2 regions of the Mesorhizobium sp. M0106 genome follow, and region 2 is predicted to be linked to the other one. Evidence: riboswitches for the same ligand, from Rfam matches in the RefSeq annotation. Region 2 holds a riboswitch; the other holds the start of a gene.
What was found. A riboswitch is a leader RNA that binds a small molecule or an ion and turns the genes downstream of it on or off. The one in region 2 is predicted to bind cobalamin.
Positions count from the first base shown of each region.

Region 1: linked by a shared signal. The riboswitch ahead of metE (5-methyltetrahydropteroyltriglutamate--homocysteine S-methyltransferase) and the one ahead of NKJ55_RS11265 (CbtB domain-containing protein) in region 2 are both predicted to bind cobalamin.

Region 1 covers NZ_JAMYUA010000039.1:22,024-30,869, forward strand. The annotation lists gene pdxR (MocR-like pyridoxine biosynthesis transcription factor PdxR) at 1-707, opposite strand, end outside; gene NKJ55_RS27545 (trans-sulfuration enzyme family protein) at 790-2,022, shown strand; gene NKJ55_RS27550 (dihydrodipicolinate synthase family protein) at 2,075-2,977, shown strand; gene NKJ55_RS27555 (FMN-binding negative transcriptional regulator) at 3,012-3,230, shown strand; gene metE (5-methyltetrahydropteroyltriglutamate--homocysteine S-methyltransferase) at 3,329-5,674, opposite strand; cobalamin riboswitch at 5,770-5,970, opposite strand; gene NKJ55_RS27565 (hypothetical protein) at 6,522-6,773, shown strand; gene NKJ55_RS27570 (helix-turn-helix transcriptional regulator) at 7,091-7,924, opposite strand; gene NKJ55_RS27575 (MFS transporter) at 7,986-8,237, opposite strand; gene NKJ55_RS27580 (transposase) at 8,526-8,846, shown strand, end outside.
Region 2 covers NZ_JAMYUA010000009.1:219-9,064, reverse strand. The annotation lists gene NKJ55_RS11305 (phosphatase PAP2 family protein) at 1-868, opposite strand, end outside; gene NKJ55_RS11300 (ArsR/SmtB family transcription factor) at 1,215-1,532, shown strand; gene NKJ55_RS11295 (SRPBCC family protein) at 1,529-2,011, shown strand; gene mgtE (magnesium transporter) at 2,344-3,741, shown strand; gene NKJ55_RS11285 (MerR family transcriptional regulator) at 3,881-4,267, shown strand; gene NKJ55_RS11280 (methyltransferase family protein) at 4,286-4,792, opposite strand; gene NKJ55_RS11275 (heparan-alpha-glucosaminide N-acetyltransferase) at 4,809-5,807, opposite strand; gene NKJ55_RS11270 (SRPBCC family protein) at 6,026-6,193, opposite strand; cobalamin riboswitch at 6,541-6,738, shown strand; gene NKJ55_RS11265 (CbtB domain-containing protein) at 6,775-6,954, shown strand; gene NKJ55_RS11260 (CbtA family protein) at 6,970-7,752, shown strand; gene cobU (bifunctional adenosylcobinamide kinase/adenosylcobinamide-phosphate guanylyltransferase) at 7,745-8,266, shown strand; gene cobO (cob(I)yrinic acid a,c-diamide adenosyltransferase) at 8,268-8,846, shown strand, end outside.

The sequences.
Region 1 (8,846 bases), on a different contig from region 2:
GGGATGGGCAAGGCACCCGTACTGGCAAAGACCTGACGCGCCATCCTGTAGCACGGGTCCTCGATGACGAAGCGGTCGGCGCGATCAAGAAGCAGGCGAGCGCACAGATCGAGGCCCTGCTGCGAACCGTTGACGATGATGATCTGCTCGAGGTCGCAACTCAGCGTTCGGGCGCGCCAGAGATAGCCCTGGAGCGCCTGGCGCAGCCCACGCCAGCCGCGAGGATCGTCATAGGCAAGACGCAACGGGCGCTGCCCCATCGCCTCGTTCATCGCACGTTTCCAGACCAATGCGGGGAAGTCTGACGGCGCCAGGTCGCCATAGCGGAAATCGACCTTCAGTCCAGTCGGCAGATAATCCGGCCAGGGCGGCGTAACGCGCAGTCGTTCGCCATAGGCGGACAGATGAACCGGGCCGACTCGTTTCGCGACAGTGCGGCTCGTCTCAGGACCGATCAGCGAGGATGCAACGCGAGGTCGTGCGCCTTGACGGACTTCGATAAAACCTTCCGCGGTCAGTTGCTCATAGGCGACCGTCACCGTCGTTCGCGAAACCCCAAGGTCATTTGCCAGGCCGCGGGAGGACGGCAGCTGACTACCGGTTTCATAGACGCCGCCGAGGATTTGCTCGCGAAGAGCCTCGTAGATCTGGCGTGCACCCATCGCGTGCGAGCGACCTGCAGAACCGGCACTTGAAGACTGGACCATTTCATTCATTGCTAACTGGATATTTCACATTGGCCAGTTTGCCGTCAATCTTTCGGAAACCTAAGAAAGATCTAGAGGCCGAATGACCCGCTCCTATCAATCCGAAACCGATGCTCTCACGCGGTCGCTCCACGACACCGGTCCCGGATTCGCCACTCGGGCGATCCATCATGGCTACGATCCGGCCGGCTTTTCCAATGCCGTTCAGCCGCCAGTCTTCTTGACCTCGACCTATGGATTCGAAAGCGTGGCAGCGAACGAGGCCGCCGCCGCGCTTGGCGGAAGGCTCTATGCGCGCGAATACAATCCGACGACGGAGATCCTCGAGCAACGGCTCGCCAATCTGGAAGGAGCCGAGGCAGGTCTGGTCGTTGCCTCGGGGATGGCGGCTTTCGGGACGCTGATCCTGTCGCTCCTGTCCCAAGGCGATGAACTCATCGTCCACAGGACGCTTTATGCGAACACGCTTGCCATGGTCGAACAGGCGGTCCCCCGCTTCGGCATCAAGGTCGTCGCGGTCGACCTGTCCGATCCTCACAATCTCGATGCCGCGATCACCGAGCGGACCCGGCTTGTTTTCTTCGAGACGCCGGTGAATCCGCTGAGCCGCATCCTCGACATCGCTGCCATTGCCGAGCGCGCCCACGCGCGCGGTGTAAAGGTTGCAGTCGACAGCACCTTCGCCTCGCCCGCGCTCCAGCGGCCGCTCGAACATGGGGCAGACCTCGTGCTCCACTCGCTGACCAAATACATCAATGGGCACGGCGATGCCCTTGGTGGGGCGATTCTCGGCGACGCGCAAACGCTCCGCACGCTGCACGAAACGGGCCTGCGCTACATCACCGGCGCAGCGCTCTCGCCCATGTCAGCCTTCCTGATCCTGCGCGGTCTGAAGACGCTCACGCTGCGCATGGAACGGCACAGCGCCACGGCCCTTGCGGTGGCTCAGGCGCTCGAGGCGCACCCGGCGGTGGCATGGGTGAGTTATCCCTTCCTCGACTCGCACCCTGATCAGGTGACGGCGCGAAAGCAGATGTCCCAAGGGTCGGGCATGTTGGCCTTTGGCCTCCACGCTGGGTTCGAGGGCGCGCGGCGGATGATGGACCGGCTCAACCTGATCACCCGGGCTGTCAGCCTCGGCGATGCCGACAGCCTCATCTATCATCCGGCAAGCCTGACCCGTGCTCGTCAGCCGATCCGCAAGGATGCGCATCTGGCCGATGGAGTCGGCGAGGACCTCATGCGTCTCTCGGTGGGTCTTGAAGACGCCGATGACCTAATCGCCGACCTGCGGCGGGCTCTGGACGCCTTGTGATGACCTGTCGTCCGGCCAGTCCTGCGCTCACGCACAAACCTGGAGCCTTGCCATGGCATTCCTGAGCGGTCTTTCCGCGTTTCCCATCACGCCCGCCGATCGTGACGGCCGCGTCGATACCGTTGCTCTGCGCAGGCTGATTGCTCGGCTTTGCGCCGCTCAGGTCGACTCCATCGGTCTTCTCGGCAGCACCGGCACCTACATGTATCTGTCGCGCGAGGAACGGCGACGGACGCTCGCCGAGACCTTGGACGAAATCGCCGGGCGAACGCCGGTCGTGGTGGGTGTGGGCGCGTTGCGCACCGATGAAGCAGTGAGGTTCGCGCAGGACGCCAAGGCCCTTGGAGCTGCCGCGGGGCTGCTTGCCGCCGCCTCCTACACCCCGCTCACTGAGGACGAGGTGTTCGAACATTTCTCGACGGTGGCGTGCGAGAGCGGCCTGCCGATCGTCGTCTACGACAATCCAGGAACGACGCATTTTCATTTCACCCCAGCACTCGTCAGCCGCCTGGCAAAGGTGGGTGGGATTGTCGCTATCAAGAATCCGACAGACAAGGGCGATGCGATCAAGAGCCATCTGGCCGACCAGAGGCGCACTGTGCCGGAAGGGTTCTCGATCGGCTACAGCGGCGACTGGAACGCTGCAGAGGCCCTGATCGCCGGCGCCGACACATGGTACAGCGTCCTCGCCGGCATCCTGCCCGAGGTCTGCGTGAAGATCGTCACGGCGGCGCAACAGGGCGATGCGGCCGAAGCGCGACGGATCGATGCCACGCTTGCGCCGCTCTGGAGCCTCTTCAAGGAGTTCTCGAGCCTTCGCGTCGTCTATGCACTTGCCGAATTGCTCGACATTTGCCGTGCCGACCCCCCGCGTCCCATCCTGCCTCTGCCCTCAGCAGCGAAGCGCCAGATCGCCGCCGCGTTGGAACGCTTGCCATCGGATGTCAACCGGTGAACAGCGAACCCGGCGGCCAGTGAAGGAACCTGTCATGTATGTACCCGCGCATTTCGATGAACCGAGCCGAGAAGTCCTTTACGAACTGATCGAGAACAGCGCACTTGGCATGCTGATAACCCATGGCCGGAGCGGTCTCGACGCCAATCACATCCCCTTCGAACTCGACACGTCACAGGGAGAAAACGGTTCCCTTTATTCCTGCGCGATTAGTACACGTGCCGAAGGAAAGTGCACTTTCTCGCTCGAGTGACTTATTTCAAAGGATGTGATCGCGTTTTGGCACATTCACGGCCCACATGCGGCAGCCGCTAACTCACCACATGGTGAGCAACCAGGAAACCTTCCGGCCTACACTTTCTCCCGGAGCGCGCGTGCTGCAGCAACCATGTTCATGAGGGCAGGGCGGACCTCCTCCCATTTGCGTGTTTTGAGGCCACAGTCCGGGTTTACCCACAGTTGGGCATCGGACAGTCGCTCGCGGGCAAGCATGACGAGATCCGAAATCTCGCCGACTTCCGGGACCCGTGGTGAGTGAATGTCGTAGACTCCGGGCCCGATTTCATTCGGATATTTGGAGCTCGTGAAGGCGTCCAGCAGTTCCATTTTCGAGCGCGACGTCTCAATCGAAATGACATCCGCATCCATTTCAGCGATCGCGTCGATGATCTCGTTGAACTCCGAATAGCACATGTGGGTATGGATTTGAGTCGCGTCCTTTACACCCGTTGAGGCGATCCGGAAGCATTCGACAGCCCAGTCGAGATAGTCTTTCCAGTCAGACTTGCGCAGTGGCAATCCTTCACGAAACGCGGCCTCATCGATCTGGATCATCCTTGCGCCGGACCATTCGAGATCCGTCACTTCGTCGCGGATCGCAAGCGCGATCTGGCGGCATGCCTCGGAGCGGGGTACGTCGTCGCGAACAAAAGACCAGTTGAGAATGGTCACTGGGCCTGTGAGCATTCCCTTCACAGGGTTTTCCGTAAGCGACTGGGCGAATTGCCACCAGCGCAGCGTCATCGGATTGGGCCTCCATACGTCGCCGAAGATGATGGGGGGGCGCACGTAACGCGACCCATAGCTCTGCACCCAGGCATGCTGAGTGAAGGCGAAGCCGGACAGCTGCTCGCCGAAATGCTGTACCATGTCGTTTCGTTCGAACTCACCGTGCACCAGCACGTCCAGCCCGATCTCTTCCTGCCAGCGAATTGCAGCCTCGATCTCCTTCTTCAGGAAGGTCTCGTAGTCGACATAGCTCAGCTGGTCCTTCGCATGAGCGGCCCGCGCCCTGCGTACCTGCGGCGTCTGCGGGAAGGACCCGATGGTCGTCGTCGGGAACGGCGGCAGCCCGAGCGTGCCGGCCTGGACTCTGGAGCGCTCGGCAAAAGCGCTCTCTCGTCGCTTCATGCTGTCGTCAATGCTGGCGATCCGCCCCTCAACCAGCGGGTCATGGATCTTCGTGGATGTCACGCGAGTGGCGGCAGCCTCGGCAGACGCTTTCAACGCGCCTGCCACCGCATCCCTGCCTTGGGACAGGGCCCGGGCAAGCAACACCAACTCGTCGGTCTTCTGGGCCGCGAAGGCGAGCCACGACCTGATGTCCGCGTCGAGTTCCGTCTCCATGCGGAGGTCGATCGGCACATGCAGCATCGAGCAAGAAGGCGCGATCTCGACGCGGTCCAAGGGCCAGCCGGCGACGATCGGTTTGATGCGGTCGAGAATGGCGGGCAGGTTCGCACGCCAGACGTTGCGGCCATCGATCAAGCCAAGCGAGAGCACCAGATCCTTCGGTGCGAGCCGACCCACCGTTTCCAGCTGCTCGGGAGCGCGCACGAGATCAATATGCAGCCCGGCCAGAGGCAGAGAAACCGCGGTTTCGAGATTGTCTCCCAGCGGCCCGAAATAGGTAGCCAGCATGATCTTCAGCTCGGGCGCGGCTTTCGACAGCTGGCCATAGGCGAATTCGAACGCAGCTCGTTCGTTCGGGTTCAGATCGAGGACAAGCGCTGGCTCATCGATCTGCACCCAGTCGGCTCCAGACAGCTTCAGCCTCTGCAGGAGTTGCTCGTAGACGGGCAGCAGCCGCGGCAGGAGCGCGATGGGATCGAATCCTTCGGCAGGCGATTTCGCCAGCTTGAGGAAGGTGATCGGTCCAAGGATGACGGGGCGTGTGTGAACGCCGAGAGCTTTAGCCTCGATGAAGTAATCGACCGGTTTCGTCGACGAGAGTGCGAACGTCTGATCATCGTTGAGTTCCGGCACAATGTAGTGATAGTTGGTGTCAAACCACTTGGTCATTTCCATCGCGGTTACGCCAGGCCGATGAGCCGCATGCTGGTGACCACCGTGCCCACAATCCTCCGTCTGACCTTGGTTGCCGCGCGCCATTGCGACGTAGATGTCAAGTGGAACCTCGCCGCTATTCCAGCCGTAACGGGATGGAACGGCGCCGACCATGGCTGCGGTGTCGAGCACATGGTCGTAGAGCGAGAAGTCGTTCGACGGGATTTTCGACACGCCGCGATCGTGCTGCTCCTCCCAGCTAGCGGCACGGAGCGCCTTCGCGGTCGTGAGAAGGTCGGCAGCGGACGATTTTCCGGACCAGTAGCTTTCAAGCGCGAATTTCAGTTCTCGCCGACGACCGAAGCGGGGCACGCCGAGCGTTGCTACAGGAATTTGCTGAGAGACAGTCATGCCAGACCCCGATGGTTGGGGCGTCGGTGACAAGGAAGGCGCTAGCAGGCCGGCACGAACGCCAGGCTGCAGCGGCCACCGAGACACCCCGCCCGTGGACGTAATTCGCCGTGGCAGGTCTCCTGGCTCGCGGGGTCATAGCCTCTACCCGTCTTCCCAAGGCTATTCGCCTCAGTGACATGAGTGGGGTTGGCTCGCCGCTAACAGTTGCGGGGGCAGCGCCGGCATCGCACCGGCTTCCCTCTTAGCTCCGCTGCGGCAGCGCCGTACGGAGAACCACGACGCGGGAGACAATTACAGCAGTTCGCTTCTTTGTCAACGCCGCATAAAGAAATGTTTATGTCGTTATGTTAAATTTCCGTTGGCATGTTCCAAAGGTCGCCTCGAAAGCGAAAACTGTGGAAGCCTTGAGCGGCCGGTAAATCAAAGCAATAACGCACAGCGGTCCAGGAGGATAGGAGTTCGTCGGCTGCCGGCGGCAAACTACCGGCAAGCGCCGTGGTGCTGCTTCCCGCATCATGCGAACGCCACCTCGGCGTCGAACTTCGGCTCCGAGCTTCCGACCGCTTCGTTGGTGATCTGCTCGCGACCACATCCGGCTCAATGGCGAGGCTGTTGCCCATGTGGAAACTGTTGGCCGTGATGCCCTCGGTGATACGACACAACGATTTCGGGGGGAGCACCCCGAGGCCCGGCGCAGCGGCCTGTTGCGAAGTGATCGAGGCCAATGTCTCGAACTGCTTGTTCGCAGCCCACCGGCTCAAGGTAACCCGGCTCAAACCACCGGGCCAGCTCAAGTCCTGTCCAAATGAGGCCTGAGCGGCAAATCGTCGTGCACGCGCACGGTTTGGCGTTCGATCTTGTAATGCGTCTTGGGCGGACAATCGCCACGGTGCAGCGCGCAGAAGCGGTTCCCCAATTGGAAGCCGAGGGCGGTGAGGGCAAGCCAGCGCCACGGGAGGGGGACTTGGACCTGTTTGCCCTGCTGGACCACAAGTTCGCGACACAGGGCCTCAAGGAGAAGACCAAGAGTGATTATGCGCGGGACCTCGCCAAATTCATCAAAAGCAGCGGGCAGTCAAAGTTCGGCGCCGATTGACATGGAGATAGCCATCGCGGCGGACCGCCCAGGCGGACCGCAAGCCGGAATACAACCGGGTGCAGGCGGCCAAGCTCGTCCACAAGATGGCGTCGGGCACACACCGGCGATGGGAGAGCGGACCGTGGAGTGCAGGAACTTCACGCCTATCCACGCTCCCGTGGACGTGTCCTGCGGCACATCGGCAGCGATATTGAGGAGGCAGTTGAGCTTCTGGTCGAGCACTCTTACCTGCCACTACCTACGCTTAACGTCATCTCGTACTGAAAACGCACCACGCAAGGTCGAGATGTAACATGCGCCCTTCGCGGATGGTTCTAAGCTTCCTCGGGCGCGGTCAATCTGTGATAACGGTCGCTTGGAACCTCCATCACCGCGACGCGATCAAGGTTGGCGTATCGCGCTCGGTAGTAACCTTCTTCCTCCACTTCGGCGAAACTACACTGGGGAACGTCAAAGGTCGCAGCTTCCAATCCGAAGAAAGTCGTAGCGGTTTCTTCATCCAAGAAGTTCCACTCATCTTCTCCGTCGTCATATGTGACGCGAACATAGGAGGCCATGCGCACGGCTTCCTGATCACCCATCTCTGCGATGATGGCATCGCATTCTTTCTTCAGCTTTCCTGAAACCTCACCTTTATCCCAGTCATCCAAAGCCCGATAGATTTCTGGATGATAATACTCTGGCATCTCCTCTACATCGTCACCGATAAGCTCAATGGTGCGGACATATTGCGGATTTATCAAGAGTATTTTGTTGTCAAGGCTCCAACAATACAGCCATGGCCTGCTTGTGTTATTTCTACGCAGATTATGAAGTTCCTTCAACTGACGTAAAATCGATTCACGCGCCTTTTCATCGATAGGATATTGGCGGCTGCCAATAGTCGTCTTGATTCTGAGCGTGCCGTATCGCGTTTCGGCATCGGCAATTGCAAACGGGCTCGTGCGCCACTCCTCGACATCAATCTTCCAGCCCAGCAGCTCCTCGACCGTGCATTTCAACGTGAGACAAAGGTCCTTGATCTGCTCGACGTTCAACTGCGTTTTGCCTGTTTCCCAACGGGCCACAGTCTGTTGCGTCGTTGCCATCTGCTCTGCCAAATCTTTTTGAGTCATGCCCAGTCGAACCCTAAGCTCTTTCATGTTCATAACTCACCTCGCGTGTTCAACACACGCATTGTGGATGAATTAATCAACACGTCAAGCGTGTTCAAAAATCGCAGCATGTGTTTTTAGGGCGTCTTCGAGGCTCCGGCAGCCGTTCGTGACCACTTGCGCAAGACACAGGGCTGGTACACAGCACGAATGGGCGATCAAAAATTACTGCTGCGATGCTCGTCATCAGCCAAGCTGCCGCCGCACCTTCCACTGGGGTGCCAAGGTTCGAAATGAGTGCAGTCGACCATAGCGAACGGAAGGTCTTGTGCTCAAAAGGAACGAGTGAAGATGTTCTCTTCGCCATTGTGGGAAGCCTCGGGATTGACCGCGGGGCTGGATTTATTTCGCCTCACTCAACCATGGCCTCGCCGTACAAGCCAAGCTGCCACAGTGCGCGCCTGCTAACCCAGAAAACTTGGCGGCCTTACAGGCATGCGCAGGACGCGCGAAGCCGCTCAAATCCCCCAGATGGGTCAGCCATCGAAGACCGGCCTCACTTGCCCGTTGAGCGGCTATACGATAATGCTCCGCGCTAAGCAGGAAGCGCCAAAAATTCGAGCGGCGACTTCATTCTCCTATTCAGGAAGGAACTATGAGGCGGCAGACGCGACCATTCACCGTGGAAGTCAAACAAAAGCGCAATTATCAAAAATCCGCACGTTCCATCTGGGGCAATTTCGACATCGCCGCGGCGATGGCCGAGACAACAAAGGAAGTCGAGCCGTTAAATCGTCAGCTTGTTGACTCTACTGTAGTGGTCCTTGATGCTGAACCGTTGCACGAACCGCGAGTGGAGCATTTCATGGCCAATCCCCTGGAAACCGGGTCAGCAGTAGTTAGCGAACCGGCAGACAAAACGGAAACGCCAAAACCGAAGGCGAGAGCGCGGCGGTCGAGGAAGCCAGAAGCTGAG
Region 2 (8,846 bases):
CAACAACGATCGATGCGTAGCCGTCCACGGCATAGTGCCAGCCAGTGAACACCGATCCGTACAGGATCAGGGCTGCAAAGGTCCAACCCAGAACGCCAAGCCAGCGATTGATCGATGACAGCAAATAGGCGTTCAATGCGGCAAAGGCGACATGCATGCTTGGCATGGCCGAGATGCCGCCGCCAAGACTTGGCCGGCCGCTTTGGTAAGCCATCAGGAGATATGCCGCGGGTTCCCGCACCATGTAACTGTGGTCCAGCCTGTCCAGGGCCGCATTCAATCCGTGGAAGCGATCCACGCCGACAAAGTGGTGGTAGTAAACCGGTCCGACCGATGCCAGCGCCAGGGCCAAGACCGTTCCGAGGACGGACAACGTCAGCGCTGCTGCGCAGAGATAGCGGATGCGGGCAATCTCGTCCGACCAGAGCGACACGAAAAGGATGGTGCCGAACCACTGGTAAAACCAAATGACTTCGTAGCTGTTGAAGACGACGAACGACCAATTGTTGCCGTCGAGCTTATGGACGATCTCCCATGGCGGCATCCCGTGCAGCCATTCATCAGCGTCGGCCAACCAGTTGTCGGCATAGTATGGGACGACGGACGGGATGGCGATCTTGTAGGTAGAGAACGCGGTCAAGCTGGCAAAGAAGAACAGCAGCACCAGCAGGCAACCGCGCCAGCGCCCTTGAACCAAATCCAGTGCGTAGCGAACCGGTTGCCGCCGGCCATGGATTAGCGCGGTACAGCAGACGCCACCGATAAACAACACCGGAATGCCAACAAGAAATTTGTGAGAATAGATTAAGGCTGACGTATAGAATACTTCTGGATATAGTGCAGATGCGCCTAAAACGTATGTCGCCATGAACAAGGAGAGGCGCGATTGCCATAGGGCGGAGGGCCTGTAGCGAGAGGCTTCCGTGGTTAGGGCCAAACCAATTTACCCGTTCTTAACGTTTCGCCGGAGAGACACATACACCGATAAGGTAAAAACCTTGCCGCCAGGTTTACTTTTCCCCGGTGGTCGACATTTGCCGGCCGGCCCGCATGCGGTGGATCGATTCCCTGAGCAGTCTTGCATCCGCATCGCTGTCCATGCCCCCGCGTGAAGGAATTGCCCCGGAGCCTCGGGGCCGAGCCGGCCGGTTGCTTGAACACGGGCCCGCCACGCCCTCGGTTGACTTATCATAAGTTTTAGCTTATCATAAGTCATGATTTATGATTATGCAGGAATGGTGGCCTTGGCCGATCCGACGCGCCGCAAGGTGTTCGAGCTCATCGCCGATCGGCCACGCTCGGTCATAGATCTGACGCGAGTGCTTCCGGTCTCGCAGCCGGCGGTATCGCAGCACCTCAAGGTCTTGAAGGAAGCCCGGCTGGTCCGCGCAGAGCCGAAAGGTGCCAGCAACATCTATCATCTCGACCCGCATGGGCTCGGCGAGATGCGCGCCTGGCTCGACCGCATGTGGGGCGATGCGCTCGACGCCTTCAAACGGGAAGTCGACAACAGCAAGGAGAACAGGAAATGACGACCATGATCAAGCCCGCGCCGGTCAGGAAGTCGGTGACGGTGGAGGTGCCGCTCGACAAGGCATTCGATATGTTCACCACAGGATTCGGGCGCTGGTGGCCGGCTTCGCACTCGATCGGCAAATCCGCCCTGACGACCGCGGTGATCGAACCGAAAGCCGGCGGCCGCTGGTACGAGATCGGCGAGGATGGGTCACAATGCGATTGGGGCGAGGTTCTCGCCTGGGATCCGCCGTCAAGGCTGACGCTCGCCTGGCGCATTGGAGCCGGCTGGCGCTACGATCCGGCATTGCTGACCGAAGTCGAGATCCGCTTTGTCGCGCTTGGCGAGAACGCGACGCGTGTGGAACTCGAGCACAGGCTTCTGGAGAACATGGGCGAAACCGCAGAGGCGATGCGCGAGGCCTTCGAATCCGAGGGTGGCTGGAGCGGTCTCCTGGACCGCTATGCGGCTGAGGCCAAGCGCCACGCCGCCTGATCGGGAAGCCTTCCAGTCCAATACCAGCGAGGCCCTCGCACTGTCGGCCTCGCCGTTTTGAATCAGTGTCGATCTGCCCATCTGGTTGACCGGGTCGGGGAGATACGCTGCCCTTTACCTGCCGCCGCGAAGGTTTGCAGCGCCGCAGGTTTGTAGAACGTCCTCTCCTCCTACCATCCGGTATGCGCCGCGTCGTTTGGACGCGCGAACGGCGCTGTAGCAATTTGTCGTTGTGCATGGTCCTTTCGCAAAATCGATTCCGATTGTCAGGGTCATGCGTTAGACCTGACAGGCACCTTATCCGGAAATCCGATGGCGGGAGGGACGAACAGATGACCGGCGCCAGGGCGGCCGAGGAGCGCCGCGCCGACATCTATGACGAGGACGGCGTCATCCTGTCGTCGTTCCTCGCCCAGATCGGTGCCGCGATCGCCGATCGCGATACACTGACGCTGAAGCGCGAAGTCGACGATCTGCACCAGTCGGAACTCGGCCACCTGCTCGAGGCCCTGCACCCGGAACAGCGACGCGCGCTGGTCGAATTGCTGGGCAAGGATTTCGATTTTTCCGCGCTGACCGAGGTTGACGAGGCGATCCGCCGCGACATCGTCGACAGTCTGCCCAATGCGCAGATCGCCCAGGCGGTGCAGGAGCTCGATTCCGACGACGCCGTTTACATTCTCGAGGACCTCGACCAGGAGGACCAGGACGAGATCCTGTCGCAGCTGCCGTTCACCGAGCGGATCAGGCTGCGGCGTTCGCTCGACTATCCCGAAGAGACCGCCGGCCGCCGCATGCAGACCGAGTTCGTCGCGGTGCCGCCGTTCTGGACGATCGGCCAGACCATCGACTACATGCGCGAGGACAACAATCTTCCCGACCGTTTCAGCCAGATCTTCGTCATCGATCCGAGCTTCAAGCTGCTCGGCGCCATCGACCTCGACCAGATCCTGCGTACCAAGCGCTCGGTCAAAGTCGAAGAGGTCATGCATGAGACCAGGCATGCCATCCCGGCCACCATGGACCAGGAGGAGGCGGCACGCGAATTCGAACAATACGATCTTCTGTCCGCCGCCGTCGTCGACGAGAACGAGCGGCTGGTCGGCGTGCTGACCATCGACGACGTCGTCGACGTCATCCAGCAGGAGGCCGAGGAAGATCTGCTGCGCATGGGCGGCGTCGGCGACGAAGAACTCTCGGACAGCATCTTTTCGACCTCGCGCTCGCGCGTGCCGTGGCTGCTGGTCAATCTTTTGACGGCTTTCCTGGCGGCCTCGGTGATCGGCCTGTTCGACCGCACCATCGAGCATATCGTGGCGCTGGCGGTGCTGATGCCGATCGTCGCCGGCATGGGCGGCAATGCCGGCTCGCAGACCATGACGGTCACGGTGCGGGCGCTGGCGACCAGGGACCTCGACATCTACAATGCCGGCCGCATCATCCGCCGCGAAATCGGGGTGGGCTTCATCAACGGCATCATTTTTGCCATCCTGATCGGCCTCGTCGCTGCTGCCTGGTTCCACGATCGCAATCTCGGCGGCATCATTGCGGCTGCGATGATCATCAATATGTTCGTGGCGGCTCTGGCGGGCATCCTTATCCCGCTGCTGCTCGACCGCTTCAAGATCGATCCGGCTGTGGCTTCGGCGGTTTTCGTCACCACGGTCACCGATGTCGTCGGTTTCTTTGCCTTTCTCGGGCTCGCCACATGGTGGTTCGGCGTGCGCTGAACGTCACCTCAATTGACTTTTACGTAAATGCCATGCGAGGCTTTGAAAGGTGCCTTGTCCGCCGATTCTGGTACGCGCCTGGGCGCTGGCGGCGCCGGCCAGTTGGAACTCGCGGCGTGGCCGGGGCATTGGAGTGACGATGCGGGAATATTATTCGATCACGGAGCTGACCCGCGAATTCGACGTGTCGACGCGGACGTTGCGCTTCTACGAGGACGAAGGGCTGGTGCAGCCGGTAAGACGCGGCCGCACGCGGCTGTTCCGTCCGTCGGACCGGCATCTCATCCGCCAGATCATGCGGGGAAAAAGGCTCGGCTTCTCGATCAACGAGATCCGCGAGATCATCCAGATGTACAGGGAGCCGCCCGGCGAGGTAGGCCAGCTCAAGCTGATGATCAAACGCATCGAGGAAAAGCGCGAGGATCTTCGCCAGAAACGCCGCGACCTCGAAGAGACCCTGGCAGAGCTCGACCAGGCCGAGGAATCCTGTGTCGAGCGGCTGGTGGAGCTCGGCGTCACCACCTAAGCCGGTGTCAGCCTCGGCTCAAATCCAGCGCCGCACCCTTTTGGCGTAGTCCCGGTATTTCTTGCCGAATTTGGCCGTCAGCACCTTCTCCTCGCTCTCGATCGTCAGCTTCTGCGTCAGGAACGCCGCGATGACTGCCAGCGGCAGGAACCAGGCGATCCCAGTGACAAAGGCGAGGCTGACCAGCAGCAGCGTGTTGGCGAGGTAGATCGGGTTGCGGCTGACGGCGAAGGGTCCGGTGGTCACCAGATGGTCAGGCACGCCGTTCGGGTTGAGCGTCGTCTTGGCGCGGATCATGGTGCGGATTGCCGTGAACCAGAGCGCGGCAACCGCCACCAACCCCACAAGGCCGGCGGCGAACAGGATGTCGCCGAGAAGATCGCCGATCCACGGCAGCGGATAGAACAGCCCTAGCGCGACGCTGACGATGATGGCGGCGACATAGATCAGCGGCGGCCATGGGATGTGCCCCAGCTTCGGCTGCCCAGGATTTTGCTGCACGGGTTTCGGGTGACTGTCGCTCATTATTGTCCTCCCTCGATTAGCGCGTTCCCGGTTCCGCCGCCTCGGTTTGGGCGGTGCAGGTGCCGGCGAGCTCGCCAATATGCGCCTTCCACTCCGGGGACTGGTCGTTGCTGTAGAGCCGGTCAAGCGAGGCTTCGCCCTGGAGAGTGTCCAGCATGCAGGCACAATAGCTGGAGCAGAACTCGGTGTCGCGTGCCTGCTCGCAGGATATCTGGCAGGATTTCAGAAAACGCACCTCCCTGGTTTCGGCCTGCGCCGGCATGAATTGCGAAAACAGCCAGACCGAGCCGATCAGCACCGGCTGATGGATCAAATAGAAGGCAAGGCTGTGCCGGCCGATGAAGACCAGCGGATTTGCCCAGCGGCCAGGCGCCAAGGCCGACAGCCGCGTCAGCGCGCCGGAGGTGGTGGCGAGCTTGGTAACCGCGATGCCGGCAAGTACGGCGCCGAACCAGGGCAGCAGTGGAACGTAGTCGTTGGAGCGCGGGTTGGTCGCCGACAGGCCGACCCACCACAAAGCCGGATGATCGAAAAGCTCAGATCGCAGGTAGAAAGGCGCGGCAATAGCGAGGGCCGCCACGGCAAGCGTCAGTAGCGCCGGGAGGCGCAGGAACGCCAGGCCGAGCAGGCTGGCGAGCGCGATCTCGTGCAATATGCCGAAGAAGATGAAGCCGTCGGGCGTGGCGATGCGGGTGACCAGCGATATTGTGAGCGCTGCCCCGGCAACCATGGCGAAGCGCTTCCAGAAGCCGGTCCAGCGGATTTTCTTGCCATGGGCGAGATAGAGGCTGATGCCGACCAGGAACAGGAAGCTCGAGGCGATGCAGCGCGCGTAGATTTTCCACCAGCCGAAGGCGGTGAGGCCGGGATCGGTGTAGCCGAAGAATTCGAGGTCCCAGGTGAAATGATAGCTCGCCATGGCAAGCAAAGCGATGCCGCGTGCAATGTCGATAGCGGCGATGCGCTTCGACTTCGGTTGATCCTGAACGGCTGCGCTCGGCGTGTCGATGCTCATGGTCTCGCTGTCTTGGTTCAGCCCCGGCAAGACGACTATCACGGTTGCCACCGTCAAAAGAAGCAGGGCCTTGCGTCGTGTTGGCGCCGGTCGGCATCAGAGCTGCTTTAGGCCAGAGCCGGAAAGCCTTTGGCCGGCGTGCTGGCGTTTTTCGGACTGGGCGCTGTTTTCGCGACGCTCGGCCTGCTGGCGGTGGCCTGCGGCTTCGTCACCTGGCGCTATCTGCCCAAATCGCTTTGATGTGTGAGCGCCGCATGGCGCTCGCGCACCCAGTTGTGGAAGCGGTGCAAGTCGTATTCCTCGGGCATCAGTACGCCGGCCTTGTGGCGCATCGAGCGCAGGCCCATCTGGTTGACCTCGCAGATATCAGCATCCTCCTCCAGCACCTGGGTACCGAACGCGACGATGTTGTCGATATCGGCGGCCGGATCGGCGAGCGCTTCGCGTCGCGGCAGACGAGCAGCCAGTTGCGATACCAGATGGCCTCGAGATCGCGCTGATAGGCTGCGATGTCCCAATAGGCTGTTTGACGGCAGCGTCGGCTCGGGCCGCGTCAGGCCGTTGTAGGGATCGCTTGTTCGGGCTGGGTTGCATGCCGGCTTCCTCCCCACCGCCAGCCGACACCCGGCTGCGAAAATTGTCAATCGCGGCGCCGGTCTGCGAACTTGGCGAGGCGGCGCATTCGCCACACGATCCGGCGGAATTTGGTTTGCCGGGCGCGGCGATTCTGCCTATAGTCGCTGATGTCGTCGGTTCCGTTTGGAACCAAGAGGGAATGCGGTGCGGGCGAAATTGTTTGCCCAATGCCGCGGCTGCCCCCGCAACTGTGTGCGGTAGTCCTCTCCATATGCCACTGAAGGTTCGCCTTCGGGAAGGTGGGGAAGGGCGCTGATCCGCGAGCCAGGAGACCTGCCGGCGACAGGAAACTGACTTCTATGCCCTCGGGTGGAGGGCGAAAGGACAAGACATGAATACCGCTTCCGTTTCGCTCGGCGCTTCCGCCTCCTCGCAGTCGCGTCTCATGCAACTGGCGCTTGCTGCATTCCTCGGCATTTTCGTCATGGGCTTTGTCGGCTTCTCGCATATCGATGCGGTCCACAATGCCGCGCACGACTATCGCCATTCGATGGGCTTTCCCTGCCACTAACAAGGGGCTGACATCATGACACTGTTTCGCAACGTCGTGTTCATCGCGGCGATCGCAGGGCTTGTGGCCGGCGTGGCTCTCGCCTGCATGCAAGCCTATGCCACGGTGCCGCTCATCCTGAAGGCGGAAGTCTACGAACAGGCCGGCGGCGGCCATGACCATGCCGCGGCACCTGCGACACCGGCTGAAAACGCTGCGGGCACGACGGCTATGAGCAGCGCCGCGCCGGCACCGGCTGAAGCAATGGCTCCGGCGGAAGACGAAGGCTGGGCGCCGGCGGACGTTTTCGAACGCTTCGGCTTCAGCGTCGTTGCCAATATCGTCACCGGCATCGGCTTTGCGCTGGTCCTGGTTGCGGTTTCGGAATTCGCCGGCGGCATCGGCAATTGGCGCCAGGGCCTGTTCTGGGGGCTGGCCGGCTTTGCCGCGTTCACGCTGGCGCCGGGCCTCGGCCTGCCGCCGGAACTGCCGGCGATGCCGGCGGCCGACCTTGTCCAACGCCAGATCTGGTGGTGGGCAACAGTGCTGGCGACAGCGGCCGGTCTCGGCCTTATCGTCTTCCGCAGATCGCTGCCGCTGGTGGCTCTTGCCGTGGCGTTGATCGTTGCGCCGCATATCGTCGGCGCGCCGCAGCCCGATAGCTTCGAAACGGCGATCCCGGAAGGCCTGCACCACCAGTTCGTGGTGGCGGTGACGCTGACCAATCTGGTGTTCTGGCTGGTGCTCGGCGCGGTCGTCGGCGTGGTGCGCGGACGCTTCACGGGCACGGCGACCAGCCTGCGCGACAGCTTTGCCTGACCGCGCTGCCGGGGCACTCCCCGGGGCCATCGGGGGGGCGCGCTCCGGAATGCGCGCGCATGCCGAGAGGCTGGTAACGGCCTGTCCGGCGCCGTGGAGCTATATTGCCACCGCGCAGGCCTATGACGAGGAGATGCGCCAGCGCATCGCGCTGCACCGCTCGCGGCGCGGCGCCGGCTGGACGACCATCGATGCGCCGCTCGACCTTGCCGGCGCGATCGGAGCGCTGCCTGACAGCCAGCCGGTGCTGATCGACTGCCTGACGCTGTGGCTGACCAACCATATGCTGGCCGACCATGATGTCGAGGCCGAATGCCGGAGGCTGGCCGATGTGTTGTCGCGGCCGCGTGGGCCGTGGTTCGTGGTGTCCAACGAGGTCGGCCAGGGCATCGTGCCGGACAATGCGCTGGCAAGACGGTTTCGCGACGCCGCCGGTCGGTTGAATCAGGATGTCGCGGCTGTTGCCAGCACCGTGCTTTTGATGGTGGCGGGGCTGCCGCTCAAGGTGAAATGACATGGCTGATACTGTCGATCCCAAGGACGAAGAACGCCACCGCGCCAAGATGGCCAAGCGCAAGGCGGTGCAGGACGCCGAGGTCGCGGCCAAGACGGTCGAGAAGGGGCTGCTGATCGTCAACACCGGACCGGGCAAGGGCAAGACCACGGCCGCCTTTGGGCTGGCGCTCAGGATGCTCGGCTATGGCAAGCGCGTCGGCGTCGTTCAGTTCATCAAGGGCAAGTGGCATACCGGCGAGAAAGACGCCTTTGCCGCCTTCGGCGACCGTGTCGTCTGGCACGCCATGGGCGAGGGCTTTACCTGGGAGACACAGGACCTGAAGCGCGACATCGCGGCGGCCGAGGCTGCCTGGGCGAAAGCGCTGGAGCTGATGGCCAAGCCGTCGATCAGCCTCGTGGTGCTCGACGAGCTGAACATCGCGCTGCGTTACGACTATCTCGACGTCGAAAAGGTGGTAGCGGCGCTGAAGGCGCGTCGCGAAGGCCTGCATGTCGTCGTCACCGGCCGCAACGCCAAACCGGTATTGGTCGAGGCGGCCGATCTGGTCACCGAGATGGGCGTGACCAAGCACCACTTC